DNA from 4 places in the Arthrobacter sp. K5 genome. Region 2 is predicted to be linked to each of the others. Evidence: predicted binding sites of a transcription regulator. Region 2 holds the regulator's gene; each other region holds the start of a gene.
What was found. The regulator HrcA, encoded in region 2, represses chaperone genes, less so after heat shock. The targets are predictions, from matches to a motif close to TTNGCACTCGNNNNNNNCGAGTGCNAA.

Region 1: the regulator HrcA is predicted to act here: its motif matches at 4,746-4,772, upstream of ABRP34_RS14030 (Hsp20/alpha crystallin family protein).
Region 3: the regulator HrcA is predicted to act here: its motif matches at 3,155-3,181, upstream of groES (co-chaperone GroES).
Region 4: the regulator HrcA is predicted to act here: its motif matches at 5,186-5,212, upstream of groL (chaperonin GroEL).

Annotation. Positions count from the first base shown of each region.
Region 1 covers NZ_CP159279.1:3,101,406-3,108,449, reverse strand. Annotated here, with positions in the region: gene ABRP34_RS14075 (DUF4193 domain-containing protein) at 1-241, shown strand, start outside; gene ABRP34_RS14070 (Hsp20/alpha crystallin family protein) at 569-994, shown strand; gene ABRP34_RS14065 (hypothetical protein) at 1,181-1,927, shown strand; gene ABRP34_RS14060 (hypothetical protein) at 2,095-2,487, opposite strand; gene ABRP34_RS14055 (J domain-containing protein) at 2,525-2,938, opposite strand; gene ABRP34_RS14050 (Hsp20 family protein) at 3,067-3,489, opposite strand; gene ABRP34_RS14045 (MerR family transcriptional regulator) at 3,626-3,952, shown strand; gene ABRP34_RS14040 (hypothetical protein) at 4,286-4,534, opposite strand; tRNA gene ABRP34_RS14035 (tRNA-Lys) at 4,599-4,671, opposite strand; gene ABRP34_RS14030 (Hsp20/alpha crystallin family protein) at 4,885-5,310, shown strand; gene ABRP34_RS14025 (hypothetical protein) at 5,578-5,889, shown strand; gene ftsH (ATP-dependent zinc metalloprotease FtsH) at 5,915-7,044, shown strand, end outside.
Region 2 covers NZ_CP159279.1:802,444-809,487, reverse strand. Annotated here, with positions in the region: gene lepA (translation elongation factor 4) at 1-1,251, shown strand, start outside; gene hemW (radical SAM family heme chaperone HemW) at 1,291-2,520, shown strand; gene ABRP34_RS03510 (DUF4870 domain-containing protein) at 2,603-3,022, opposite strand; gene ABRP34_RS03505 (DUF3097 domain-containing protein) at 3,155-4,006, opposite strand; gene hrcA (heat-inducible transcriptional repressor HrcA) at 4,218-5,231, shown strand; gene dnaJ (molecular chaperone DnaJ) at 5,290-6,417, shown strand; gene ABRP34_RS03490 (16S rRNA (uracil(1498)-N(3))-methyltransferase) at 6,420-7,044, shown strand, end outside.
Region 3 covers NZ_CP159279.1:1,568,741-1,575,784, reverse strand. Annotated here, with positions in the region: gene ABRP34_RS07050 (glycoside hydrolase family 3 N-terminal domain-containing protein) at 1-502, shown strand, start outside; gene ABRP34_RS07045 (shikimate 5-dehydrogenase) at 587-1,393, shown strand; gene ABRP34_RS07040 (class I SAM-dependent methyltransferase) at 1,421-2,662, opposite strand; gene ABRP34_RS07035 (hypothetical protein) at 2,718-3,119, shown strand; gene groES (co-chaperone GroES) at 3,337-3,630, shown strand; gene groL (chaperonin GroEL) at 3,716-5,326, shown strand; gene ABRP34_RS07020 (DUF389 domain-containing protein) at 5,423-6,448, opposite strand; gene ABRP34_RS07015 (acyltransferase family protein) at 6,598-7,044, shown strand, end outside.
Region 4 covers NZ_CP159279.1:4,084,615-4,091,658, forward strand. Annotated here, with positions in the region: gene ABRP34_RS18625 (threonine/serine exporter family protein) at 1-570, shown strand, start outside; gene ABRP34_RS18630 (siderophore-interacting protein) at 607-1,446, opposite strand; gene ABRP34_RS18635 (uracil-DNA glycosylase) at 1,457-2,251, opposite strand; gene ABRP34_RS18640 (DUF3263 domain-containing protein) at 2,457-2,765, shown strand; gene ABRP34_RS18645 (LytR C-terminal domain-containing protein) at 2,815-3,465, shown strand; gene ABRP34_RS18650 (cold-shock protein) at 3,624-3,827, shown strand; gene ABRP34_RS18655 (ABC transporter substrate-binding protein) at 3,827-5,101, shown strand; gene groL (chaperonin GroEL) at 5,391-7,019, shown strand.

The DNA of each region.
Region 1 (7,044 bases), 2.3 Mb from region 2:
GGAACTGAAAACCGACAAAACCGGCGCCGCAGGCGGGGCGCCCATCGACCCGGACGAGGCAGACCTCGCCGAATCCTTCGAACTGCCCGGCGCGGACCTCTCCAACGAGGAACTGCTCGTACACGTCGTGCCGGTCCAGTCCGACGAATTCACGTGCATGTCCTGCTTCCTCGTCCACCACAGAAGCCAACTGGCCCGTGAAAAAGGCGGTAAAAAGTACTGCACCGAATGCGAAGGCTGACCTTCCGGGCCGGAGTGTCCACCGGACGCACCGGCGTGACAGGTCCGTCCCGCCTGTCCGCCCGGCGACGCGCCGGCCGCGCCGCCAGCGACAACGCGTCGTTAAGACGCGGATGTCGCCCTAGCCTCCACAGGGCAACCTACACAGAGGGGAGCTCCCCTCCGCCGCCGAACGAGGTGGGACGCAACCACGCCACCCTCCTTTCCTCATTACGGGACGGAGTTTCACCCGTCCAGGCCCTTGCCAGAGGTTAACGGAAGTGGTAAATAATCTATATCAGCGGATACATATCCGCGCCCGTGAAACACGTGAACAAGGAGGTATGTGATGTTGATGATGAGCGATCCGCTCCGCCAGCTGGACCGGTTTGCCCAGCAGGTGTTCGGCACGGCCGCGCACCCGGCCGCCATGCCGTTGGATGCCTGGCGGGCGGACTCCGAGTTTGTAGTCGCGGTCGACCTGCCCGGCGTGGATGTTGACTCGATCGACGTCGACGTCGAGCGGAACGTCCTGACCGTGAAAGCCGAGCGGAAGAACACAGCTCCCGAAGGTGCCGAGCTGGTGGCAGCTGAGCGGCCCCAGGGCGTCTTCAGCCGGCAACTGGTCCTCGGCGACGCGTTGGATGCCGAAAGCGTGACGGCCAGGTATGACGGCGGGGTGCTGACCCTGCGGATCCCGGTCGCGGCCAAGGCACAGCCGCGGAAGATCGAAATCACCAGCGGCCAGGGCGCCCAACAGCAGATCAGCGCTTAGCCGACAGGGAGGAGCGCCGGACGCCATACCTCTCTGCCTGGCAGGCAGCAATAGCGGCCAGGTGCCCCTCCCCCGGCGCGGTCCCCGGTACCCGTGACCCGGGGACCGCGCCCTAGAAGACGAAGGAGACACACGACCCCGGGACCAGAAAGTTCCTGGAGTATGAGGAGGACGGGGTTCGCTGCAATGCCAGTCACACGCAATGTTGCCTGGGACAGGCGTTTGGAGTCGTTCAAAGGCAGGGACACGGTTGACTACGTGCTCACGGCTGCCTCGATGGCCAGCGCGTGCGCCGCGTGCCGGGCGCCCCTGGAACCCGGTGAGCCGCTCTCGCTGCTGGTGAACGTCACGGAAAGCACCGGGCCGGACGGCACCAATTACGTCACGTTCACCGACTGTGTGTGCCACCGCGGCTGTAGCGGTCCCGGTCTGAGTGTCCAGCGGGGCCGTTGGGCTCCCAGCGAGCTCACCCCTGTGGCGGCCCGGTTGGTCCTGACGCATCGGTCCGTTAACGGAGAGGAACGGTTGGTGCCGGTGCTGGCCTACACGCTGGTCCCGGTCGTGACGTTCCGGGAGAACGACGGCGACCTGACCTCCGCCCTCGTCTCGGTTCTGCTCTTCCATGGCTTCCAGCTGGCTCTGAGCCCGGATTTGGGCGACATCCTGGAAGGGGCCACCGCAACGTCTGCGAGCTGCAGCTTCGCCGTGACACCACAGGGCCTCATCACCCTCAGCATCCGCGGCAAAAACCTCTTCCGGGACCAGCTCCGCACGGAGCAGCCTGCCGACGCGCTGTGGCTCGAAGCCGCCCGCGGCGGCCACGTCCTGGTCATCAGCGGGGACAACCTCATCATCACACCCAATGGCCTCGACCTCCGCCACGCCGCTGCCCAGGGCACACTGGTCATCGGCACCGTCCCCGTCCACGCATAGGCCGTGAACTGCTGCCCGGTCCTGCACTGTGGACACCCGGCGCTCCTTCTCCTTCCCGCGGTGGAATAACGCCCCCGGCAACCACTATTTTTTCCGGATCGAAGACAGCCACTGCTTGTCCGGACCGAAGCTCTTCGGCTTGAACCCTGCAGGCCGGAAAACTAAGGTCACTCCACGAGCGGTGGCGGGCCGAAGAGGAATTCGTTGGCGTGGGACACGGCCTTGCGGAATGCGTCGTTGCGGAGGGCCACCAGGTGCTCGAAGTCGTCAACGCCGGGTTCAAGGAACCCGGTGAACCCTGGTCGGAGCATCCAGATGTCCCCTGCCGGTGGCAGGTAGAACACGCCAAAGGAACGGTGCTGGCTGTCCTCTTTGTCGGTCCAGATGGGGACCACGGCGAGGGCGGCACCGGTGGCGGGGTTGATCCATTGTGCGCGGGGCAGTGGCTCCTCGTGGGCCTCGGGGTCCAGGAACGGTGCTGTGCCCTTGCCCCAGCGCTGCTCGAACCGCTCGTGGAAGGCCGGGATCAGGTGTGAGTCGTAGCGGCGCCAGTCGCTCATCGTGGTGGTTCTCCTCTGGGGTCTGGTGCATGTGCGGTTACGCCCACGGTCCGCTCTCCCACCTGACCGGAGTGGCGCGAAATGGCGGTTCCCGGCGCCGGACCATCCGGACCGGAATGACCTGCGGGCGGCCGTTCCGCCTTTCTGCCCGTGGGCGCGCCCCCTGAGCGTCCGCTTCAGGATGTTCCTGAGGCCCGGTCGCCCTGGCGGGTGGAACAGATTTCCTGGTGCGGGCGGCTTCACGGTCATAGGCGCGGCGGCGCTGGGGGTCCCGGAGCACGGAGAACGCCTGCATGATGAGCTGCAGTTCGGCGGGCGCGGACTCACCGCCGGCGACATCGGGGTGGTGCCGGCGCATGAGGGCGCGGTAGGCGCGGGCGATTTCCCGTGACGTTGCGTCAGCGGAAACGTGCAGGACTGCGTAGTGGTCCGGGACAGGTCTGGTCATCATGAAGCCTGTTGCTGCTGGCAGGATTCTTTTGCGTATTGCGGTTGCAGTGGCAGCAGTAGGGGGCAGGCCTCCGGTCCCGCGCCTGGACGCGGGATTCCGGATGCCGCCCCTTCGCGTGCATCGAAGCGTTATGTTCCGATCTGTTGCTGCTGGCCTTTGCTTTCGATTTCGATCTTCCGCGGCTTTGCCTGTTCGGCAACGGGGATCCGCAGTGTCAGCACACCGACGTCGTAGCTGGCCTTGATGTTCTCGGTGTCCAGCGTGTCGCCAAGGATGAGCTGGCGGCTGAAGACGCCGCGCGGCCGCTCGGAGACCACCAGCTCGACGTTGGGCTGGGTGGCGTCCCGGCGCTCTGCCCGGACGGTAAGGACGTTCCGTTCAACGTTCAGATCCACGGCGTCGGGCGAAATCCCGGGCAGGTCAAACGCCACCACGAATTCCCCGTCCTCCTGCCACGCGTCCATTGGCATGGCCGCCGGACGGGCTGCTGTTCCGAAGACCTGCTGCGTGAGCCGGTCCAGCTCACGGAACGGGTCAGTACGGATAAGCATCATTTCCCACTCCCTTCAGCATCTAGATTCCATGGCTACCCACCGCCGGGTATCTGTGACAGTGGATATAGATTTCTTATAGCACTGGTGACAAACTGGTGCAAGAGGACGATCCATGGAAATTGACGGGAAACTCATGGCAAACCAACGCAGCAGCGGGCGCCGGCTGTACGCCATTTCAGTGGTGGCGGAACTGCTGGGGACGGGCCAGCAGAACATCCGGCTCTATGAGCGCCGCGGCCTGCTCACCCCGAAACGAACAGAGGGAGGCACCCGCCAGTACAGTGAATCCGACCTCGCGGTCCTCCGCCGCATCGGAGAACTCCTCGATGAGGGGCTCAACCTGGCGGGCGTGGCCAAGGTGCTGGAACTGGAAATGGACAACACCCGGCTCCGGCGCCAACTAAAGCGCGCCCGCACCTCCCGCCCGATCAAGGACAACGACAACAGTGACGGCGTATAAGGCAAGCAGGGGCAGGGACGGCCGGCGTACAGCCGACGGGCGCCGGCGAAGCTTCTCCAGCACGAACGCCCGAACGGCCCGGGGCTCCGGCCCCGGACGGACCGCCGGGCGGGAAGGTCAGCGACCCGCCGGCGACGGCAGAGCTCCCGCCCGGCATTCCGGCTCACTGTTCCGTGCAGAAGCGTTCCGTTCAGCGGCCAAGGATTCGAACCCGGAGCGGATAGATGACACCGTCCCGGGATTCGTCCCTGGCGGCCGCGGCTTCCATGCTCGCGCACCGGCGGGCAGCCATCTTATGGGTCTGGCTTCGGCCCGGGAGCTGAACGTCTGTCTCTAGGACAGTCCTGCGATCCCGGGTTGCTTCCAGGACGGTTCCCGTCCTGGAAGGTTCCGGCTGAGCAGCTCCAGCAGTTCACCCTGGTCCAGGCCGGTGGCCTCACTGACCTCGGCAAGGGTGGCATCTCCGGTGCGCAGCAATGCCGTGGCGGACTCCCTAAGGGTCCGGCATGCCACGTCCAGCGTGGCTTCGGCGGTTGCTATGACTGCAGCCAGCGCCCTCAGCCCCTGGAGCTCCGGATTCATCTCGTATCACCGCCCTTTCATCTGGATCCACACCGGACTGGGAGTCCGGTGCGCTGTTCAGGTGTGCACCCGGTGGGGATCGAACCCACGACCCGAGGATTAAAAGTCCCCTGCTCTTCCAGCTGAGCTACGGGTGCCCGCCGCCCTGAGCAATATCCGTCGCCTTCTCTCCCTCTCCTCATCAGGATCTATATCACCAACCATAGATTTAGTAGCACTTCCACGCCGCAGGCGCAAGATTTTTTGGGCATAAGAGCCCCCGGAAACTCTTGCACGGGGCGGCGGCCGGTGCTATTTAAATCTATGTCAGCGGATGCAGATCCGGTCGAAGATGATCAAGGAGGCATGTCATGTTGATGCTCGATCCGTTCCGTCAGCTGGACCGCCTCGCCGAACAGGTGCTGGGCACCGTGGCCCATCCCGCCGCCATGCCGATGGACGCGTGGCGGGAAGGTGAGGAATACGTCATTGCTCTCGACCTGCCCGGAGTCGAGGTCGATTCCATTGACCTGGGCGTTGACAGGAACGTCCTGACTGTCCGCGCCGAACGGAAGGACCCGGTCGGCGAAGGCACCGAGATGGTGGCAGCAGAACGCCCCCGCGGGGTCTTCAGCCGACAGCTCATCCTGGGGGACGCCATGGAGACGGAGAACATCAAGGCAGGCTACGACGCCGGCGTTCTGACCCTGCGCATTCCCGTGGCCGCCCAGGCCGCACCGCGAAAGATCGAAATCGAAACCAAGGGAGGCCAGCAGCCCCAGATCAACGCGGCTTAACAGACCGGCACGGGACGCCCGTTACACGCTAACGCTGCCTCATCGGGCGGTAGGCATTCAGAAATGCAACGCCACCGCGCCTTGTAGCGCACATGCAGCAGCAGCGCACGGGCTGTCCTAAACCGGCGGTCCCAGGTCGCGCGAGCGGCCGGGGACCGTTCCATTGGTGTCCGGCCGCAGGCGGCCGGGGACCACACAGGGATCGCCGCCCCTGTTGACCCAACCATTTCCGGCTTCACGACTGCCGACCAATGTTCCAGGAAGGGGGTGACAGCGGTGAATGATGAGGGCCGGCCGGTTGCCTACACAGCCCTGGCGAGGGGGACGCCGGTTATCTCCCGCTCCGGACGGGCGTTTGGAACGCTGGAGCGGGTCCTGGATGACAGAGGGGACATTTTCCACGGCATCGTCGTCGCCACCGGGGCGGGCCCGAGGTTCGTGCCCCGGGACTCGATTGAGCGGATGACAACCACGCAGATCCGTTGCGCCCTCACCGACGAACAAGCCGCGGAACTGCCACCGGCCACGTCTGACCGGCGCACCAGGACCAAACCATGGTTCGCCCGGAGGGTCCAGTGACGGTCAAGCCCCTCCGTTGGCGGCCATGCCAGGAAAAGTTCCTTTCCAAACAGAAGAAGTGGAGGTGTGCAGGGCTATGCCGGATCGTTCCCCGGTTGTTGATCAAAAGACCGAAGCTGATGGCCGGCCGGGTAGCGGGGCCGGTGCGGGTGCGGTTCCCTGGCGGACGGAGGGTCTGCCGGGTGGTGAGAGCGGCGCAGGCTCCCCAAAGGGTTCCAGGGGCTGGGGAGCCTGGCAGAAGTGGGCACTGTGGGCCACCCTGCTATACGTTGCTGTCTTTGCCGCGCTCTCGATTCAGGATCAGTCAGCCCGTCCCCAGCCCGTACCATACACAGAATTCAAGGCACAGGTGGCGTCCAACAACGTCTCCGAAATCTTCGCCCGGGGAAACACGATTGAGGGAACCCTGAGGCAGGAACGGCCCCTGCCCGGAGCGACAGCCAATTATCAGCAATTCACCACCGAGCGGCCGGCCTTCGCTGCCGATGACCTTCTCGGCGTTCTGGAGCGAAACAAGGTCGCAGTGCGCGCCACCCCTGCTATCCAGGAACGGGGACTGCTGCTCAACCTGCTGCTCTCCGTGGCGCCCATAGGGCTGCTCGTCCTGTTCTACCTGTGGCTGCTCAAGCGGCAATCCGGGCTGTTCGGCATGGGGGGAGGGAAGAAATTCCAGCCGGTGGACCCTGGGAAGATCCGGGTGACCTTCAAGGACGTGGCCGGTATCGATGAAGTCGAGGCCGAGATCTCCGAGGTCGTTGACTACCTGAAAGCACCCGACAAGTACCGGTTGATTGGAGCCAAACCACCAAAGGGCGTTCTGCTGAGCGGCCCGCCCGGAACAGGAAAAACACTGCTGGCCCGGGCGACGGCGGGAGAAGCCGGGGTCCCGTTCTTCCACGCCAGTTCCTCCGAATTCGTCGAAATGATCGTCGGGGTGGGAGCCAGCAGGGTCCGCGAACTCTTCCAGGCCGCCCGCGATGCGGCGCCGTCGATCATCTTCATCGACGAGATCGACGCGATCGGGCGGAAACGCAGCGGTTCCCTTGCCGTGGGCGGCCACGATGAACGGGAACAAACCCTGAACCAGATCCTGACCGAAATGGACGGGTTCTCCTCCTCCGAAGGCGTCGTCGTCCTCGCCGCCACCAACAGACC
Region 2 (7,044 bases):
GATGCACCTGCCCGGGCCATGATCTTCGACTCTGTCTACGACACGTACCGCGGCGTGGTCACCTATGTCCGCGTGGTGGACGGGATGCTGCACCCGCGCGAGCGGATCCAGATGATGTCCACCAAGGCCAGCCACGAACTCCTGGAAATCGGCGTCAGCTCCCCGGAGCCCATCCCGTCCAAGGGCCTGGGCGTCGGCGAGGTGGGGTACCTCATCACCGGTGTGAAGGATGTCCGCCAGTCGAAGGTGGGTGACACCGTCACCAACCTCGCCAAGCCCGCCGCGGAATCGCTGAGCGGCTATGCGGATCCCAAACCGATGGTGTTCTCGGGCCTCTACCCGCTGGACGGCACCGACTACCCGGTGCTCCGCGACGCACTGGACAAGCTCAAGCTGAACGACGCCGCCCTGATCTACGAACCGGAAACCTCCGCAGCACTCGGCTTCGGCTTCCGCGTGGGCTTCCTCGGCCTGCTGCACCTGGAGATCGTCCGTGAGCGCCTCGAACGCGAATTCAACCTGGACCTGATTTCCACGGCCCCGAACGTGGTCTACGAGGTCACGCTCGAGGACAAGAACGTGGTCACTGTGACCAACCCCAGCGAGTTCCCCTCCGGGAAGATCAACGAGGTCCGCGAACCCATGGTGGCCGCGACAATCCTCGCGCCCAACGAGTTCGTCGGTGCCATCATGGAGCTCTGCCAGGGCCGCCGCGGCGTCATGCGCGGCATGGACTACCTGTCCGAGGACCGGGTCGAGCTGCGGTACTGGATGCCCTTGGCCGAAATTGTTTTCGACTTCTTCGACCTGCTCAAGTCCAAGACGCGCGGCTACGCCTCGCTGGACTGGAAGGCCGACGGCGAACAGGTCGCCGACCTTGTCAAGGTGGACATCCTGCTCCAGGGCGAACAGGTGGACGCCTTCAGCGCCATCACCCACAAGGACAAGGCCTATGCCTACGGCGTAATGATGACCGGCAAGCTGCGCGAACTTATCCCGCGCCAGCAGTTCGAGGTGCCCATCCAGGCGGCCATCGGGTCCAGGATCATCGCCCGCGAGTCCATCCGCGCCATCCGCAAGGACGTTCTGGCCAAGTGCTACGGCGGTGACATCTCCCGTAAGCGCAAACTGCTGGAAAAGCAGAAGGAAGGCAAGAAGCGCATGAAGATGGTGGGGCGCGTGGAAGTGCCGCAGGAAGCCTTCATCGCCGCCCTGACCACCGACGAATCCAAGGACAAGGCCAAGAAGTAGTGGTGAAAACCGTGGCTGCAATCTCCGGAGGCCGCACGCATGCCTAGCGTTCTTCCCCTGGGTGACCCCGCGCCGTCGGATGGCCTCCTGCCGGAGCAGGCGGCCAGCGGGGCAGCCAACCGGGCCTTCGGGCTCTACGTGCACATCCCGTTTTGCGCGGTGCGCTGCGGTTACTGCGACTTCAACACCTACACCGCAACCGAGCTTGGCGGCGGCGCGTCCCAGGACGCCTACGCCTCCACCGCCATCTCGGAGGTGGACTTTGCCGCGCGGGTCCTTGGGGAGTCGGGCCTGCCTGCCCGCAAGCTGAGCACCGTCTTCTTCGGCGGCGGCACGCCCACGCTCCTGCCGGCCGAGGATCTGGCTCGAATCCTCCGTGCCGCCATAGACACGTGGGGGATCGAACCCGGTGCCGAGGTGACCACGGAAGCCAACCCGGATTCCGTCACGCCGGAGTCTCTGCAGCTGCTCGCGGACGCGGGCTTCACACGGGTCTCCTTCGGCATGCAGTCCGCCGTGCCGCACGTGCTGAAGGTCCTCGACCGCACCCACACTCCGAGCCGAGTCCCGCTCGTGGTGCAGTGGGCGCGCGACGCCGGACTCGCCGTCAGCCTGGACCTCATCTACGGCACGCCCGGCGAGTCACTGGACGACTGGCGTTACTCCCTGGAGACCGCACTCTCGTACCGGCCGGACCACATCAGCGCCTACGCATTGATTGTGGAGGACGGCACCAAGCTCGCCGCCCAGATCCGCCGTGGCGAAGTTCCGGGCATCGACGACGACGACCATGCCGACAAATATGAACTCGCCGACCGGATGATTTCCGACGCCGGCCTGCACTGGTACGAGGTCAGCAACTGGTCCGCGACGCCGCAGCAGGCGTGCCGTCACAACCTCGCCTACTGGCGCGGGGATGACTGGTGGGGCATCGGACCCGGCGCGCACTCGCATGTGGGCGGGGTGCGCTGGTGGAACGTCAAGCACCCCACCGCGTATGCCGGCCGGCTTGCCTCAGGCGCCTCGCCGGCGGCAGGTCGGGAGACCCTCGACGCGGAAACCCGGAGCGTCGAAAAGGTCATGCTGGAAGCCCGCCTATCCTCCGGGCTGGAAACCGCTGCGCTCTCACCCTCGGGCCGGAAGGCCGTGGCCGGGCTGATCGCCGAGGGCCTTGTGGTTCCCGAGGATGCCTTCAGGGGCCGCCTGGTTCTTACGCTGAAGGGCCGGCTGCTGGCCGACGCCGTGGTCCGCAGGATCCTGCCGGACTGAAGCTCCCGGAGGCGCCACCGGCGCAAGGCTTAACAACAGCGGCCCCAGAACCGAACAGGTCTGGGGCCGCTGTCTTGTGCGCTTACTTAATCCAGCGGAGGTTGTACTGGTACCGGTGCGGCTGGCCCTTGTTGACGTGGACGCCCGCGGACACCGCGAAGCAGGTCAGCGCAATCCAGATGAGCGTGGCCACGACGGCGAACAGATTGCCGACGACGGGAAGTAGCACCAGGAGGTTGGCCACGAAGGCTGCAATCGTCGGCGGCAGGGTGAAGTTGAGGGCTTCCTTGGACTCCTGCGCGGTGAACGGGCCGCGGTCGCGGAAGATGAGGTAAATCAGCAGTGCCGGAACACAGCCGAGGATGCCCCCGAAGTGCGCCAGGGTGGCCCACTGCCGGTCCTCGCTGGCGGTCAGCGGAAGCGCATTGGCCGGAACCCCATGGTACTGGGGCAGGTCCTGGCCGGACTGTGTGTCCCTGCGGTCGCGAGCGTCTTCTGCCACGGTGTCTTCCTTTAGCTTGCGTTGGTGCGATAGTGCGTTGGAGGCGCCGGGGCCGCGGTGCGGTGGCGCCGTACCAAGGATACCGGCCCGTACGGGCAATCGCGGGCCCAACGCCGATTCGCGGGATCGGATCTATGGAACAGTGAGGAAATCGATGACTTCTTCCACCCGGCCCAGCAGGGCAGGCTCAAGGTCGGCGTAGGTGCGCACGGCGCCAAGGAGTCTCTGCCAACCGAGGCCAATGTCTTCCTTCGTCTCGTGCGGCCAGCCGAAAGCCGTGAGGATACCGGTTTTCCAGTCCGTGCCGCGCGGCACCACCGGCCACTGCGGAATGCCCAGAACCGATGGCCGGATCGCCTGCCAGACGTCGACGTACGGGTGGCCCACGATCAGCACGTTCCCGGCGGCGCCGGGGGACGCCATCACGGCGTCGGCGATCCTGGACTCCTTGGAATCCGGGACCAGGTGGTCCACCAGAACGCCAAGCCGGCGGCCGTGACCGGGACGGAAGGAGGCAACTGCCGCCGCCAGGTCGTCGATGCCATGGAGGGGCTCGACGACGATGCCCTCCACCCGGAGGTCGTCGCCCCAGACTTTTTCCACGAGTTCAGCATCATGCTTGCCTTCAACCCAGATCCGGCTAGCTTTGGCGACCTGCGCGCGCTGCCCTTCCACCCGGACTGAACCCGACGCCGTCCGCGCGGTGCCCTGCCCTGCGGGCTTGGCTTTGGGGGCCGGGGGCATCAGGCGGATCGGCTGCCCCTCCAGGAGGAATCCGAAGCCCAGCTTGAAGGACCGTGACTTTCCGCGGCGGTCTTCGAGCGCCACCAGGTGCATGCCGCCGGACTTCTCCACACGGGTTACTGCGCCCACCCAGCCGGACTGGACGTCCTCGAGCACCATGCCGCGCTCCACCGGGACCTCGGGCAGGCTGTTCTTGGCGGGCGCTGCGATCTCCTGCGCGCCCCAGGTCTGGTACTGCATTCGTTCACCGCTCTGCACTCGGAAGGAGCCGCTCCGGCCGCGGACATGCCGCCGGGGGACAGGCGCCCGGAATTTCGCCCGGAGCGGTACCAATGCTAACAACGCGGCGACTCATATTAGACTTGTTAGCACTTAGGCATGTCGAGTGCTAACCACAGCGTTGCGGGCAGGATTAACGCCCGGCGCGGGTATGGCCAAAAGGAGGTGGACTGTGAGCGAACCACGGAAGCTAGAGGTGCTGCGCGCCATCGTGGAGGACTATGTCCATTCCCGCGAACCTGTCGGCTCCAAAGCCCTGGTGGAACGGCACCACCTGGGCGTTTCCAGCGCCACCATCCGGAACGACATGGCGGCGCTGGAGGACGAGGGCCTGATTACGGCCCCGCACACCAGCGCCGGCAGGATTCCCACGGACAAGGGTTACCGCCTGTTCGTCGACCAGATCTCGGCGGTCAAGCCGCTCTCCCCGGCGGAGAAGCGCGCCATCCAGACCCTCTTGGAGGGGTCGGAGGACCTCGATGACGTGCTGGACCGGACGGCCCGGCTCCTGTCCCAACTGACCAACCAGGTCGCCGTCGTGCAGTACCCGCACCTGAGCCGCGCCGTGGTCCGGCACATTGAATTCGTGCTGCTGGCGCCGCGGAAGGTGCTGATCGTTCTGATCGCCGACTCCGGCAAGGTGGACCAGCGCGTCGTCGACGCCGGACAGGACCTGTCCGACGACACGCTCGCCTCCCTGCGCACCCGGTTCCTGACCGGCGTGGCCGGCACGCCGGTGGCCATCCTGCCCCAGCACCTGGCCGCCGTCGTGGCCGGCTGCACGCCGGCCGAGCGCCCCGTTGCGATGGCCCTCGGCAAGGGACTGGAGGGCCTCGCCCACAACAGCCGGGAGGACCGGATGGTCCTGGCCGGAACGGCCAACCTGGCGCGGTCCAACGTGGACTTCCCGCTCAGCATCGGACCCGTGTTGGAAGCCCTCGAGGAGCAGGTTGTGATGCTGCGGCTCCTAAGCGACATGGCGCAGGACCCCCGGGGCGTGGCCGTCAGCATCGGCCGCGAAAACCCCTACGACGGGCTGGCCGAGGCGTCGGTGGTGGCCACCGGCTACGGCCCCGACGCCAGCGCCAAGGTGGGCATCCTTGGCCCCACCCGGATGGACTATCCCACCACCATGGCCGCCGTGCGCGCCGTGGCCCGCTACCTTTCGAGGATTCTGGGCCCGTGACCGCACGCCCCGGACATCCTTTGACCACAGGCAGTACAACCAGGAAGAGATACGAACTTTGAGCAGCCACTACGACGTTCTTGGAGTCTCCCCGGAAGCCACCGGCGAGGAGATCAAAAAGGCCTACCGCAAGCTGGCCCGCTCGCTTCACCCGGACGTCAACTCCGGGGAAGACGCAGCCGAACGGTTCAAGGCCGTCACCCACGCCTATGAAGTGTTGTCCGATCCGCAGAAGCGCAGGGTCTACGACACGACCGGTAACGAGAACGGCACCGACAACGGCTTCGGCGGCGGCGGTTACGCCGGCCAAGGCTTCGCGTTCCAGGACATCTTCGACACCTTCTTTGGCGCGGGCGGGACCTCCGGGCCCGCGTCCCGCGTCCGCCGCGGCCAGGACGCGCTCATCAGCGTCCGGATCGACCTGCGCGATGCCGTTTTCGGCGTCAACAAGAAGCTGGAAGTGGACACGGCCGTCACCTGCCCCACCTGTGAAGGCTCCTGCTGCCAGCCGGGCACGCATCCCGAGCGCTGCGACATCTGCGGCGGCAGCGGACAGGTTCAGCGGGCGGTCCGTTCCATCCTCGGCCAGGTCATGACCGCCGCCCCCTGCGGCTCATGCGAGGGCTTCGGCACGGTCATCAAGGACCCCTGCAACGAATGCAGCGGCCAGGGCCGCATCCGCAGCCGCCGTTCCCTGACCATCAAGGTTCCGGCCGGTGTGGCCACCGGAACGCGGATCCAGCTCTCCGGGCAGGGTGAGGCCGGCCCCGCGGGCGGCCCGTCCGGCGACCTTTACGTGGAAATCCGGGTCAACAACGATGCCACTTACGTCCGCGAGGGCGACGACCTCCACGCGACCCTGAACATTCCGATGACCGCCGCTGCCCTTGGCACGGAACTGAGCCTTGAAACCTTCGATGGCAAGCAGGAGATCGACGTCAAGGCGGGCACGCAGTCCGGCGAGATCATCACCCTCCGCGGCCTCGGCGTCACCCACCTGCGGGGCTACGGCCGCGGCGACCTCAAGGTCCACCTGCAGGTGGAAACCCCGTCCAAGCTCGACCCCGCCCAGGAGGACCTGCTCCGGCAGCTGGCCAAGCTCCGCGGCGAGCAGTTCTCCGAGGGCAAGCTTGCAGCCAGCGGCGGCGTCTTCGCCAAACTGCGGGACCGCCTCGGTAACCTGTAGCGGTGAGCAACCCCGTATTCTTCACCCCGGCCGGCGCGCTGGACGGCACGGTTCCCGGTTCTCTGTTCGTCCTCGACGGCGCCGAGGCCCGGCACGCGGTGACCGTCAAGCGCCTGGCGGTGGGGGAGCAGGTGGACCTGGCCGACGGCGCCGGCAAACGCATCACTGGAACGGTGACCGGTGCCGCCCCCGCCGAGCTGACGGTCGAATGCACCTCCGTCAGCGTGGAACCGCGGCCGGACGTGCGCCTGGTCCTGGTCCAGGCCCTCGCCAAGGGTGACCGGGATGAACTCGCGATCGAAACAGCCACCGAGTTGGGGATCGACGCCGTGATTCCCTGGCAGTCCGAACGGTCCATCGTCAGGTGGAAGGGTGACCGGGCGGCCAAGGCGCACGGGAAATGGCAGTCCACCGTGGCTGCGGCTGCTAAGCAGGCGCGCCGCGCCTGGATCCCTGAGGTGCGTCCCGCCGTCGACACCCAGGCCCTGGCAAAGACCGTGGCGGAAGCCGGCCTTGCCGTGATCCTGCACGAAGATGCAGTGACGCCGCTGCGGCGGGTCCTCTGCAAGTGGTCGGAGGAGCGCCAGGAGGCGGCCGACTCCGGAGAGATCCTCCTCATCGTTGGTC
Region 3 (7,044 bases), 770 kb from region 2:
GGAAGCGGCCCGCCGGGTGGTCACCATGATGATCTGGCGGGGACGGACGGCACAGCCGAAGCCTCCGGCGGCGCCGGGGAGCGGCGAGGCGCTTTCCGCGAAAATTTCGGCACGGGCCATCACGGTGGTCTCCGGCCGGTGCAAGGGCGCTACCGTGCGCGGCCACGTGCGCGTGGCAGGGGGCACGCCAGTGGACCGGGCCCGGTTTGCCGCTGCCGCCAAGGACGCGGGGATCACCCTGGGGACGGGTCCGCTGGTCACCCTGATCGGCTACGGCGGCAGCCCTGCCAGGGGCGATGTTGCGGTGGCCCTGGACGCGCCGTGGCCCTTGGCGCAGTCCGCCGCGCCCACGAAGATCGCCCTCTACGGCCGGACACCCGGAGCGTACAAGGCGCTGCTGGCCGTCCTGGCAGGCAAGGCCACCGCCCCCGGAAAGCTGCCGGCCGCCGTCGGACCCCACCGACCCGGAACCGGCTGCAAACAGCAACCGGCTGCAAAATAACAACAGTCTGCCGATAACACCGGGCTGCAGGTAACAAAGGCAGTGCCGCCGTTTAATGGAGGAGTGCCGATACTGAACAAAGACATGACCCTGTGCATCTCCCTCTCGGCCCGGCCGAGCAACAACGGGACCCGCTTCCACAACTACCTGTACGACCAGCTGGGCCTGAACTGGATCTACAAGGCCTTCGCGCCCACCGACCTGGCCCAGGCGATCGCGGGCGTCCGCGGCCTGGGGATCCGGGGCTGCGCCGTCTCCATGCCCTACAAGGAGGACGTGATCGCCCTGGTGGACGCCATGGACCCGTCCGCCAAGGCCATCGATTCCGTCAACACCATCGTCAATGACGGCGGGCGGCTGACGGCGTACAACACGGACTACACGGCGATCGAGCAGCTGCTGCAGCGCAACGCCGTGCCGGCGGAGTCCTCGGTGCTGCTCAAGGGCGCCGGCGGCATGGCCAAGGCAACAGCCGCGGCCTTGCGCGACGCGGGGTTCAAGGACGTGACCATCATCGCCCGCAACGAGGCAGCCGGCCGTGCGCTCGCCGACCTCTACGGCTTTGCCTGGCGGGCGGACCTGGGCGCCGGCCCGGATGCCACCGCCGACATGGTCATCAACGTCACGCCCGTGGGAATGGCCGGGGGGCCGGAGGCCGACGCACTGTCCTTCCCCGCCGAAACGATAGAGGCAGCCAAAGTGGTCTTCGACGTCGTGGCCCTGCCGGCGGAAACGCCGCTCATCAAGGCGGCCCGGGGGACCGGCAAGCAGGTCATCACCGGGGCCGAGGTGGCCACCATCCAGGCGCTGGAGCAGTTTGTGCTGTACACGGGAATCCGCCCCACCGAGGAGCAGGTCCGGGATGCCGAGGCGTTCGTCCGCGCCCAGTAACTGAGGGGCCCAGTGATGAGCCAGTGATTAAACGGGCTCCACGGAGACAGCCACTCGCTCTTCCCCGATCCGGGTGAGGACCAGGGTGGCTGTCTTTTTGCCCGCGGCCTTGCCGCCGGCTTTACCGCCGCCCTTGCTCCCGGGCAGCAGCTGCTTGCGCAGCTCCTCAGGTGTCACCGACGTGCCGCGCTTCTTGATGTCCAGCACGCCGACGCCGTTCTCCCGGACCCAGGCCTTGAGCGCCCTGACGTTGTACGGCATGACCTCCAGGACCCGGTAGGCCCGGGCATACGGCGTGTCCACAAGCTCCGGGGCGCAGATGTAGGCGATGTGCTCGTCCACGAGGTGGCCGCCCAGGTCGAGGGCCAGGTCGGCCACGAGCCCGGCACGGATGACGGCGCCGTCCGGCTCGTACAGGAAGCCCTCCACCGGCCCCACGGGGGCCACGGGTCCGGCGTCGAAACCGTCCCCGCTGGTGAGCTCCGCGGCCCCCCCTGCGCCGATCACCAGGGCGGCCCGCCGAATTCCGGGACGGGCCACAGCGTTGAACCACAGCGTGACTTCCGTGACGTCGCCGCCCACCGAGACCCACTGCGCCTCGCAGCCGCCAGGCACCGACTCGTGCGGCATGCCGGGCCCCATTTTGACGCCGACGGCGCGCCCCGCGGCCGCCAGCGACTCCACGAAGGACAGCGGCGGAGAGAAAGCCTCGGGGTCCCAGATCCGCTTGGTGCCGGACGTGGTGGTGGTGCGCCGGGCGGGGTCCAGCCAGACGCCCGCCCCGTCCTCCAGCGCCACGGAAGTCGCGTCCGAATGGACCACCGTGGCGTGCGGAAACGGAATGAGGTTAATCGTGGCGCACGCGGCGGTGGTCTCGTCGACCTCCACAGCGGTCACGGCGATGTCCAGGGACGCCAGCGCCATGGCGTCCGCGCCGAGGCCGCAGCCCAGGTCGGCCACGTGGCGGATGCCCGCCTGGGCAAAGCGCTGGGCGTGCCGGGCCGCGACGTTGAGGCGCGTGGCCTGCTCCAGGCCGGCCTGGGTGAACAGCATCTGCCGGGCGAACTCGCCGAACTTGGCCTCCGCCCTGGTCCGGAGCCGTGACTGCGTCAGGACCGCGGACACGAGTTCGGGGGAGTGGCCGGCCTTGCGGAGGCTCGAGTTGAGGGCGAAGGAGCGGTCCTCCCGGTAGGGTCCGAGCGAGGCCAGCAGCTCCCATCCTTCTTCCGTGAGGAGCGGGGCGATCTGGTCCTGCGGTGCTTCAGACATGGGATCAAGCCTAGTGGAGCGGCCGCCCCAAGCTCTTCCCGCTAGGGTGGTCTGAATGGAATCCAGCGAAACGCCCACCCCCGATCAGCCCGAAAGCACCAACTCCGGCCCGGCGCAGCATAGCCGCCTGGTCCGGTATGCACGCCCCGCGCTGATCGCCGGAGCAGTGGTGGCCGTCGTCTGTCTTGTCCTGCTGGTGATCATCTTCCTGCTGGACTCCTTCAATGCCACCGTCTACTCCGTTGGCGGCAAGAACATCAGCGACGCCACCGAGGAAGCCCGGCAGATCCGGGACCTGTACCTGGGCGCGCGTGTGGGCGGCATCGTGGTGCTCATCGTGTCGGTCGTGGCTGCGGCGGCGGCCGCCGTCGTGCTTGTCCGCGCACAGCGGAAAGCGGGGGACGACGACGCTGACGGCGGCGAGGACCTGGGCTTCGACGACCTGGCCGGGCGCTGATCCAAGGCGTCCCGCGGGTTACGACGGATGAATTTCTGGCACTCGCCTTGACCGAGTGCTAACCCCTTACATAGAGTCATCATTAGCACTCTCCCTAGGAGGGTGCTAACACACGAAGAGCTGCCAGCCTGGCTGCTGCCGGCACCGCGACGACGGTCTGCCGCCATGGCGCAACAGTTTTAATGTCCATGAATTTTGACGAAAAGGAGAGGTCCGAGTGTCGGTCTCTATTAAGCCTCTTGAGGATCGTATTGTTGTCCGCCCGCTCGAAGCCGAGCAGACCACGGCTTCCGGCCTGGTCATCCCGGACTCCGCCCAGGAGAAGCCGCAGGAAGGCGAAGTTGTTGCAGTAGGCCCCGGCCGCTTCGAAGACGGCAACCGCGTACCGGTCGACGTAGCCGTTGGCGACGTTGTCATCTACTCCAAGTACGGCGGAACTGAAGTCAAGACCGGCGGCACCGAGTACCTCGTGCTCTCCGCCCGCGACGTTCTGGCGATCGTCGTTAAGTAACTCTTTGGATCCCCGTGCCGCCGTCCGCGTCTGATTTCTGTCTGACCGGGCGGCTGCGCGGGGTTCTGTCTTGAAAGGACAAACCATGGCAAAGCAGCTTGCGTTTAACGACGCTGCCCGCCGGTCGCTTGAAGCCGGCATCGACAAGCTCGCCAACACGGTTAAGGTGACGCTTGGTCCCCGCGGCCGCAACGTCGTGCTGGACAAGAAGTGGGGCGCCCCCACCATCACGAACGACGGCGTAACCATCGCCCGGGAAATCGAGCTGGACGACCCGTACGAGAACCTTGGCGCCCAGCTGGCCAAGGAAGTCGCCACCAAGACGAACGACGTCGCCGGTGACGGCACCACCACAGCTACCGTGCTCGCCCAGGCACTGGTCAAGGAAGGCCTGCGCAACGTTGCTGCCGGCGCCGCTCCGGGCCAGATCAAGCGCGGCATCGAGGTCTCCGTCGAGGCCGTCGCAGCACGCCTGCTGGAGAACGCCCGTCCCGTCGAGGGCACCCAGGTGGCCAACGTTGCCGCCATCTCCGCCCAGAGCGACGAGGTGGGCGAGCTGCTCGCCGAGGCATTCGGCAAGGTGGGCAAGGATGGTGTGATCACCATCGAGGAATCCTCCACCACGCAGACCGAACTGGTTCTCACCGAAGGCATGCAGTTCGACAAGGGCTACCTGTCCCCGTACTTCATCACCGACACCGAGCGCCAGGAAGCCGTCCTCGAGGACGCCCTCATCCTGATCAACCAGGGCAAGATCTCCTCGGTGCAGGAATTCCTGCCGCTGCTGGAGAAGGCGCTGCAGAGCTCCAAGCCGCTGTTCATCATCGCCGAGGACGTCGACGGCGAGGCTCTGTCCACGCTGATCGTCAACCGCATCCGCGGCACCCTGAACGTGGTTGCCGTCAAGGCTCCGGGCTTCGGCGACCGCCGCAAGGCCATGCTGCAGGACATCGCCACGCTGACCGGCGCCCAGGTGGTGTCCCCTGAGCTGGGCCTGAGCCTGGACTCCGTGGGCCTCGAGGTGCTGGGTACCGCCCGGCGCATCACGGTGACCAAGGACAACACCACCATCGTTGACGGCGCTGGTTCGGCCGAGGACGTCGCAGCACGCGTTGCCCAGCTGCGCGCCGAGCTGACCCGCACCGACTCCGACTGGGACCGGGAAAAGCTGCAGGAACGCCTGGCCAAGCTGGCCGGCGGCATCGGCGTGATCAAGGTCGGCGCAGCCACCGAGGTTGAGCTGAAGGAAAAGAAGCACCGTATCGAAGATGCAGTGTCCTCCACCCGCGCCGCCCTCGAAGAAGGCATCGTGGCCGGTGGCGGTTCCGCCCTGATCCACGCACTGAAGGCACTCGACGAGGACCCGGCTGTCACGGCACTCGAGGGTGACGCGGCTGCTGCCGTCGGCATCGTCCGCCGTGCACTGGTCCAGCCGCTGCGCTGGATCGCCCAGAACGCAGGCTTTGACGGCTATGTCGTCGCTGCCAAGGTTGCGGAATCCGCCGTCCACCACGGCTTCAACGCCAAGTCCGGCGAGTACGAGGACCTGATCGCGGCCGGCGTCATCGACCCCGTCAAGGTCACCCGCGCCGCCCTGCGCAACGCAGCCTCCATCGCTGCGCTGGTGCTCACCACCGAGACCCTCGTGGCCGAGAAGCCCGCCGAGGAAAACGAGCACGCAGGCCACAGCCACTAGGCTGCTGCCCGCTCCCGCGGTTTCACAAGGAGGCCCGGTCCAGCTGTTGCTGGCCGGGCCTCCTTTGCGCTTCCTGCGTCCGGCGTTAAGCGCCCTCTACCTCCGGGCGCGAATGGCCTGGCCGCGCAGCCGCAGCGCGACGCCGTCGGGAAGCCGTTTGGTGACCAGCCGGTAAAAGTACAGGACCGCGACGGCGGCGGCCACGATGCCGCCGAGGTTCACCAGCAGCTGCAGGGCAGAGCCGGCCGCCTTGCTGAACTCGCCTAGGACCAGCGCCACGGCAACAAAGCCGGCCGCGGGCACGGTGGTCACCGAAATAAAGACGCCGATCAGGGCGGCCGAGCGCCCGCTGATCACGGAAAGCATCCCGGCGGCGCCGGCGAGGACAGCCACGATCAGCGAAAACGGTCCCGGGTGGTAGATGAACTCGGCCGCCGGGGCACGGTCCAGCACGTCACGCGGAAAGAGGTCCGCGGGCAGCGCAAGCCACGTAATCAGCGCGGTGCTGAGCATCGCGATAGGGAAGCCCACACCGAGGGCAAGCGCCGCGCGCCCGCCGAGACTCCAGTTTCCCCGCACCACAGCCACAGCCAGCGCCGCCAGGGGCCCGAACTCCGGCCCCACGGCCATGGCACCGACGATGGCGATGGTGGAGTCGGTGACTATGCCGATGGCCGCGAGCAGGGTGGCAAGCACAAGGAACGACAGGAAAGTCCAGCTGAGCCGGGACTCTTCACCGGTCTGCCGCGACACCTCGTCCCAGATCACCGTGTCGGCGCCTTCCCCGGGCGCCGTTTCCTCAGCCTTGTCGGCCCTGTCGGAGAGAACCAGGTCCGGAGCTGTAAGGGCAACCGAACCGAGACTCTCAATCTTCAGGGCGCGGAGCTTCTCCATCAGCTCCTCCACCGATTCCCGGGCAACGTGCACCACAAACACGTCGCCTTTGGGAAGGATCGAGGCGCCCGTATGCAGGGCAACCTCGGCCGTGCCGGCCTGCTGCTGGCACAGGTCAGCCACGAGAGTTGTCAGTTCGGCCGGAACGCAAATGCGCATCTGCACAATCACCGGGTTCTCCAATCCCACGCCGCTAAATCCCCTAGGGGCCGACTCTATAGTGCCCATGAAACAGGTATCCGCCCTGCTGAGACGCGGATCACACCCCGGGCGTTTGATTCGTCTCGAATGTCACGAATCGGTAACATGGGTACTTTGTGCTGCCGTTTGAGGGGTTATCTGTGCCAGAAGCGAGATCGACTGACCCGATGAGAAGCATGCCGCGCGAGGAGCCGGCAGGGGGACAAAACCATGAACCGCGGGCTGCCCGCCTGAAGGGCAAGCCGGGCTACCGGCCTGAGGTCCAGGGCCTTCGCGCCCTCGCGGTGCTCATGGTCGTCACCTACCACGTGTGGCTCGGCCGGGTTTCCGGCGGCGTCGACATCTTCCTCCTCATCTCCGCATTCCTGCTGACCCTGTCGTTCGTCCGCAAGGTGGAGAAGGGCACGCCGCTGCGGCTCGTGAGCCACTGGCTGCACCTCTTCAAGCGGCTGATCCCAGCCGCCGTCGTGGTGATTTTGGGCGTGCTCGCCGGAACCTGGCTGGTCCTGCCGCAGAGCCGCTGGCCCGACGTCCTCAATGAGGCGTGGGCGTCCCTCCTCTACGGGCAGAACTGGCTGCTGGCCAACAGCGCGGTGGACTACTATGCGCAGAACCACTCCGGA
Region 4 (7,044 bases), 1.6 Mb from region 2:
CTGACATTCGGGGCGGTGGTCGCCGGGATCGCAGTCGCGTTCGTCGTGGGGGACCGGATCGGCATGGCGCCGATCGACGTCACGGAGACCTTTCCGCCCGCGTATCCGCTGTGGATACAGGTGATCATGGTTGCCGTCGCTGTTGTGGCGATCGGCATCACCGAGCAAACGGACTGGAAACTGCTGCTTCCGACGGCGGCTGTCGGCGTAGTGGGGCACCTGGTCCTCATCGGCAGTGACCTGCTGGGCGTTGGCGCGCGGTTCTCGCCGGCGCTTGCCGCCGTCGTGATCGGCCTGCTGGCCCGCGTGGTGGCCTTGAAGATGGGGGCTCCGCAGCTTGTGGTCGCCGTGCCGGCCGGTCTGATTCTCCTGCCCGGCCTCACTATATTCCGGTCGATGTATGTTCTGACCATCGAGGAGTCCGAGATCCTGCTGGGGGCGGGCGGGATGCTCAGCGCCGGTGCGATCGTGTTCGGCGTGGCCGGCGGCATTGTGCTCGGTGACACGCTGGCCCGGCCGCTCACGCGCAGCCTCGCCAGCAACGAGCGACGGCGCGCCCGCCGCCGCTAGGGCCTGCTGGATCCTGCGGCGTTAGATCTTCCGGCTTTAGATCTGGCCTATCGGCAGCTTCTTCTCAGCCTGGAACACGTCCTCGACCCGGCCCTTGGCCCAGTAGCCGGACAGCGAAACCTGGCTGCGGTCCAGGCCGCGCTCACGGAACAGCACCTCCCGCAGGCCCTTCATGTAGCCGCGCTCTCCGTGCGCGAACACGTTCACGCGCCCCTCGGGCCAGGCGGCGGTGCGCACTGCCTCCACCAGCTGGCTGCTCTCACCGGCGGGAACGTCTCCGCGCTGCAGCCAGACCAGCTCAAGTCCGGCAGGGGCAGCAATCTCCTGGACGTCCGCGTCCGAACCCACCTCGATAAAGGCGACGCCGCGGGCGTGTGCGGGAAGGGATTCGATGACGGCGGCCACCGCCGGCAGGGCGGCCTCGTCCCCGGCCAGCAGGTACCAGTCCGCGGCCGGATCGGGGTTGTAGCCGCCTCCAGGCCCCGTGAAGATGAGGGTGTCGCCCGGTTGGGCCGCGGCAGCCCAGGGACCGGCCAGGCCCTCGTCGCCGTGAACGACGAAATCAACGGCCAGTTCGCCGGTGGCCGTATCCACCCAGCGGACCGTGTAGGTCCGGGTGTGCGGCCACTGCTCGCGGGGCATGGTCTCCCGGATGGCCCAAAGGTCCAGGGGCTGGGGGTAGTCCACCCCGGGCTGCGGAAAGACGATCTTGACGTACCGGTCCACGAAGTCGTTGTTGACGTAGTCAGCAAACCCCGGACCGCCGGCGACGATCCGCACCATGTGCGCGGAAAGCTGCTCCCGGCGAAGGACGCTCAGGGTGACCTGCGGGCGGGAATTTTTCGTGGCGGTGGTGGTGGCCGGAAGGGAAGTCATGCAGGTAAGCCTAGCCTAAGTACGTTGGCGGGACCGCCGGGAGTTCCCAGTCCACAGGCCCGGTACCCTGCTCTTTCAGCAGGTCGTTCGCGTGGCTGAACGGCCGGGAGCCGAAGAACCCCCGCGAGGCGGAGAGCGGGCTGGGGTGGGCGCTGGCCACCACGGGCGTACTGCCCAGCAGGGGGCGGACGCTCTCGGCATCCTTGCCCCAGAGCACGGCGACGAGAGGCGCTGTGGTTCCCCCCGCTGTCCGGCGGCCGACGACGGCGGCAACAGCCGCCGTCGTGATCGGTTCCCAGCCCTTGCCGCGGTGGGACCCGGCAGCGCCCTCACGCACGCTCAGCACCCGGTTGAGCAGCAGGACGCCCTGGTCTGCCCAGGCGCCGAGATCGCCGTGGATCCGCGGCGGCAGGCCCAGATCCGTTTCGAGTTCCTTGTAGATGTTAACCAGGCTGCGCGGGATGGGGCGGGTGCCGGCGTCCACGGAAAAGGCCAGCCCCACAGCGTGCCCGGGGGTGGGATAGGGATCCTGGCCGACGATCAGGACCCGAACCCCGTTCAGGGGCTGCCGGAAAGCTCTGAGGACGTTCGACGCCGACGGCAGCACACGCTGCCCGGCCGCCTCCTCGCCGGCGAGGAAGGACAGGACGGACCGCAACTCGGCCTCCACTCCCGCCAGCGCGTCCGCCCAGTCGGGTGCCATCAGCTCGCCAAGGGGCAGGCCGGCCAGCTCCGCGAAGTCCGGGCCAGCCGCCATGGTGGGCTCGAGGTCGAAGAGCGGTTCAGGTTCCGTCACAGTGTCCATTCTCCCGCACGGCTGGCCCGAGCCCGCCGCAACCGTCGACGGAAGGGCGGCCCGTGCCGCCGCGCCGCAAATGACAAGGCTGTTATTCCTCCGTAACATAGGGGAGGTACTTTGACCGGATTCAGCTAAGGAGAGCGCAGTGGCCGAGCCGTTGCAGGACCATCTCACCGAGCAGGATTCAGTGCAGAATTCAGGGCACGATTCAGTGCAGGAGCACGGGTTGCGGAGCGGCTCGCTGCTGGACGGCTTCACGCCACGGGACTCGCCGCTGAGTGAGCGGGAGCAGCAGATTCTTGCCCTGGAACGGCAATGGTGGAAGTACGCCGGCGCCAAGGAGCAGGCCATCCGCGAGCTCTTTGACCTGTCCGCGACGCACTACTACCAGATCCTCAATGCCCTCATTGATACAGAGCACGCGCTGGCCCACGACCCCATGCTGGTAAAGAGATTGCGTAGACTACGTACGTCACGTCAGCGGGCCCGCACTGCCCGCCGCCTTGGATCTGACGCGTAACTGCTAGTGCCGGACTGCCGGCGAAAACCAACAAGGACGCCTGTTTACCATGACTAATTTTGCTCGGGACGAATTCGACAGGGTGCCTGAGGACTCCTCCCGGCAGGGCGTACACCGCGTTGTCTCCGCGCCGTCGCGCCCGAAGTTGTGGCCGATCCTTTCCGTGGGAATCGGGGCGCTCGCCGTCGGCCTGGTTGCTTTCCTCCTGCTGCCGCAGCTGGGCTTCCAGACCGCCACCTCGCCACAGCCCGCCGCGGCGGCCGGAACTTCCGTTTCCACTTCCACGGCGTCGGCCAGCCCCACGGCGAGGCCTTCGGGAAGTGCGGCACCCAGCGCCACCGCCTCGGCCTCGGCGTCCGCCTCCGACCCGGCGTCGCCCTCCGCGCTGGAGCCCGCCACCTCGGAAACCATTGCCCCTGCGGCGGTGGACAAGTCGCAGCCGGTCGCCATTTTTAATGGCACGCTGACTTCCGGACTGGCCGGACGTGTTGGTGCCACGGTCAAGTCCGACGGCTGGGTGCTCGGTGAGGTGGCCAACTGGCAGGGTGCTCCCCAGCAACAGTCGGTGATCTTCTACTCGGACGCTGCCCACAGGGCCAACGCCGAGGCGCTCAGTGCATTGCTGAACATCCCCACGCTGGTCGAGAGCGCGGACTTCCCGACGCCCGTTGCGGTGGTCCTGGGCCCCGGCTACGAGTAGCTGGTCCGGTTACGCCTGAATAACTATTGCCTCCGCTGCCGGCCGTCGGCCTGCGCCTGCAAGGGCCTGACTGGATACAGTTATGACAGGCTTCAAGGCGTAATTCACGGCACACACCGACGTGGGCCTTACGGAAGCAACCTGAAAGTGTGGGGATCATGGCATTGGGAACCGTGAAGTGGTTCAACGCGGACAAGGGCTACGGCTTCATCACCGTTGACGAATCGGGCGACGACGTCTTTGTGCACTGGTCGGCCATCCAGACCGACGGGTACCGGGCCCTGGATGAGGGCCAGCGGGTGGAGCTTGAAGTGGGCGAAGGCGAAAAGGGTCCGCAGGCAGAAAAGGTCCGGCCCGTCTAGTGGCACGACGCACAGGTCTCCTGGGATCCGCTGTCTGGGGCGCCGCCGTCGTGATGACGCTGGCTGCCTGCTCCGGATCCGGGGACAACGCCCGGACGGCTCCGGTGGAAGCCAGCGGCGACGGGACCCTGCGGATCGGACTGATCCTCGACAACACCGGACCCCAGGCCTTCCTGAACGCCGCCCAACTCGCTGCGGCCAAGCTCGCCGTCCAGCAGATCAACGCGGCGGGCGGACACAAGGGACGGCCCGTGGAACTGCTGCCCGAATCCACCGGTGCCGACACCGCCGCGCAGGCCCGGAAACTCGCCGATGCCAAGGCCGACGTCGTGATCGGTCCCACCGATTCCAGCCGAGCGCCGGCCGCCATTGACGTGCTGTCCAAAGCCGGGATCACGCTCATCTCTCCCGCCAACACGGCACCCGAACTCAGCAGCTACAAGAGCGGCGGCTACTACTTCCGCACGGCGGCGGCTGACATCGCGCAGGCTCCCGTGCTGGTGAAACTCGCCAAGGACGCTGGAGCCAACAGCCTCGCGGTGGTCTACGAGGACGGCAGCTACGGCCAGGCCGTGTCTGCGGCAGTGTCCGCTTCGGCCAAGGCCGGCGGGCTGGACCCCGTCACCGTCTCCGGCTTCAAAGCGGGCGAGGCACAGAAGTCCGCGGCCGCTGCCCGCGACGCGGCGCCGGACGCCGTCGTCGTCATTGCCCGGGACGGTGCGCAGGGCGCCATCGCCGAGCTCACCAACGCCGGGCTGCCGGGCAACAAACTCATCCTCGGCGACGGCGGCTTCAGGCAGTACGGGTCCGCCCTCGGATCGAAGTCGATGGAGGGAACGCGTGCCCTGGTGCCCGGGGTCTTCCCCTCGGCGCACTTCCAGGCTGAACTCGTGGCCATCGATGCGGGACTCAAGGACATGACGTTCGCCGCCGAGACCTATGACGCCGTGAACCTCGCGGCCCTGGCCGCCGCTGAGGCAGAGGACGACGCCGGTGCCTCCATCGCCGGTACCCTCATTCCCGTCTCCGGCGGCACTTCCGGCAGCCGGGCGTCCGCCTCGCCGTCCGGCCCGCGGGCCGTCTGCTCGACGTACAAGGACTGCCTTGCCGCCATCCGGGACGGAAAGGCCATCGACTACGACGGCGAGTCAGGACCTGTCCGCTTCGATGCTAACGGAGACGTCACCGCTGCCAAGTTCATGGTGTTCACCTACGGAGCCGACAACAAGGCGAAGCTCACGGGCAGCGAGGCCGCCGGCAGGTCTGCCGGCTGATCGCTGGCAGCGAATACTCCGCACGTTCGCGGGATTAACAGGCGCATCTGCTTGCACTCTCCCCGGGGGAGTGCTAATTATTGATTAGCACTCCAGCGTGCCGACTGCTAAAGGGTCGTCCGGTTCACGCCGGCACCTCCCCGGCGGCGGCGCAAGGAGCGAAAGAAACACCTGGTTGGGGTGAGATCCGGACTGTCGGGCATACAGAGGCCTGCAGAAAGGATCGTCCGTCGCGGGCACCGCAGCGAGGTTCCTTCTTAACGACTGTCCCGAAAGGACTATTGCCGTTATGGCCAAGATCATTGCATTTGATGAAGAGGCACGCCGCGGTCTTGAGCGGGGCCTGAACATCCTCGCCGACGCCGTCAAGGTCACCCTCGGCCCGCGTGGCCGCAACGTCGTCCTCGAAAAGAAGTGGGGCGCTCCCACGATCACCAACGATGGTGTTTCCATCGCCAAGGAGATCGAGCTGGACGATCCCTACGAGAAGATCGGCGCCGAGCTGGTCAAGGAAGTTGCCAAGAAGACGGATGACGTCGCTGGTGACGGCACCACCACGGCCACCGTCCTGGCCCAGGCACTGGTCAAGGAAGGCCTGCGCAACGTCGCGGCCGGCGCTGACCCGCTGTCCCTCAAGCGCGGCATCGAGAAGGCCGTTGAAGCCGTAACCGCTGAACTGCTGAACTCCGCCAAGGAAATCGAAACCAAGGAAGAGATCGCAGCCACGGCTTCCATCTCCGCCGGTGACGACGAAATCGGCGCCCTGATCGCCGAAGCCCTGGACAAGGTGGGCAAGGAAGGCGTCATCACGGTCGAGGAGTCCAACACCTTCGGCCTCGAGCTGGAGCTCACCGAAGGCATGCGCTTCGACAAGGGCTACATCTCCGCATACTTCGTCACGGACACCGAGCGCCAGGAAACGGTCCTCGAAGACCCGTACATCCTGATCGTCAACTCCAAGATCTCCAACGTCAAGGAACTGGTTGCTGTCCTCGAGAAGGTCATGCAGTCCAACAAGCCGCTGCTGATCATCGCCGAAGACATCGAGGGCGAGGCCCTGGCCACCCTGATCGTCAACAAGATCCGCGGCACCTTCAAGTCCGTCGCCGTCAAGGCTCCGGGCTTCGGTGACCGCCGCAAGGCACAGCTTGCTGACATCGCCATCCTCACCGGCGGCCAGGTCATCGCCGAGGAAGTCGGCCTCAAGCTTGAGACCGCCGGCCTCGAACTCCTGGGCAAGGCACGCAAGGTTGTTGTCACCAAGGACGAGACCACCATCGTCGAAGGTGCAGGCGACGCCGACCAGATCGCCGGCCGCGTTTCCCAGATCCGCGCCGAGATCGAAAACTCCGACTCCGACTACGACCGCGAGAAGCTGCAGGAGCGCCTGGCCAAGCTGGCCGGCGGCGTTGCAGTCATCAAGGCCGGTGCCGCCACGGAGGTTGAGCTCAAGGAGCGCAAGCACCGCATTGAGGACGCTGTCCGCAACGCAAAGGCTGCCGTCGAAGAGGGCATCGTTGCCGGTGGTGGCGTGGCCCTGATCCAGGCCGGCGCCAAGGCATTCGCCAACCTGAACCTGACCGGCGACGAAGCAACCGGCGCGAACATCGTCCGCGTTGCCATCGACGCCCCGCTGAAGCAGATCGCCTTCAACGCCGGCCTCGAGCCCGGCGTCGTGGTCGACAAGGTCCGCGGCCTGCCCGCAGGCCACGGCCTGAACGCAGCAACCGGCGAATACGTCGACCTGCTGGCTGCCGGCGTGAACGACCCCGTCAAGGTGACCCGCTCTGCCCTGCAGAACGCGGCTTCCATTGCCGGTCTGTTCCTCACCACTGAGGCCGTTGTGGCCGACAAGCCGGAGAAGAACGCCCCGGCCGTCGGCGGCGGCGACGAGATGGGCGGCATGGGCGGCTTCTAGCCACCCGCTGCTCCTAGCGTCTAAA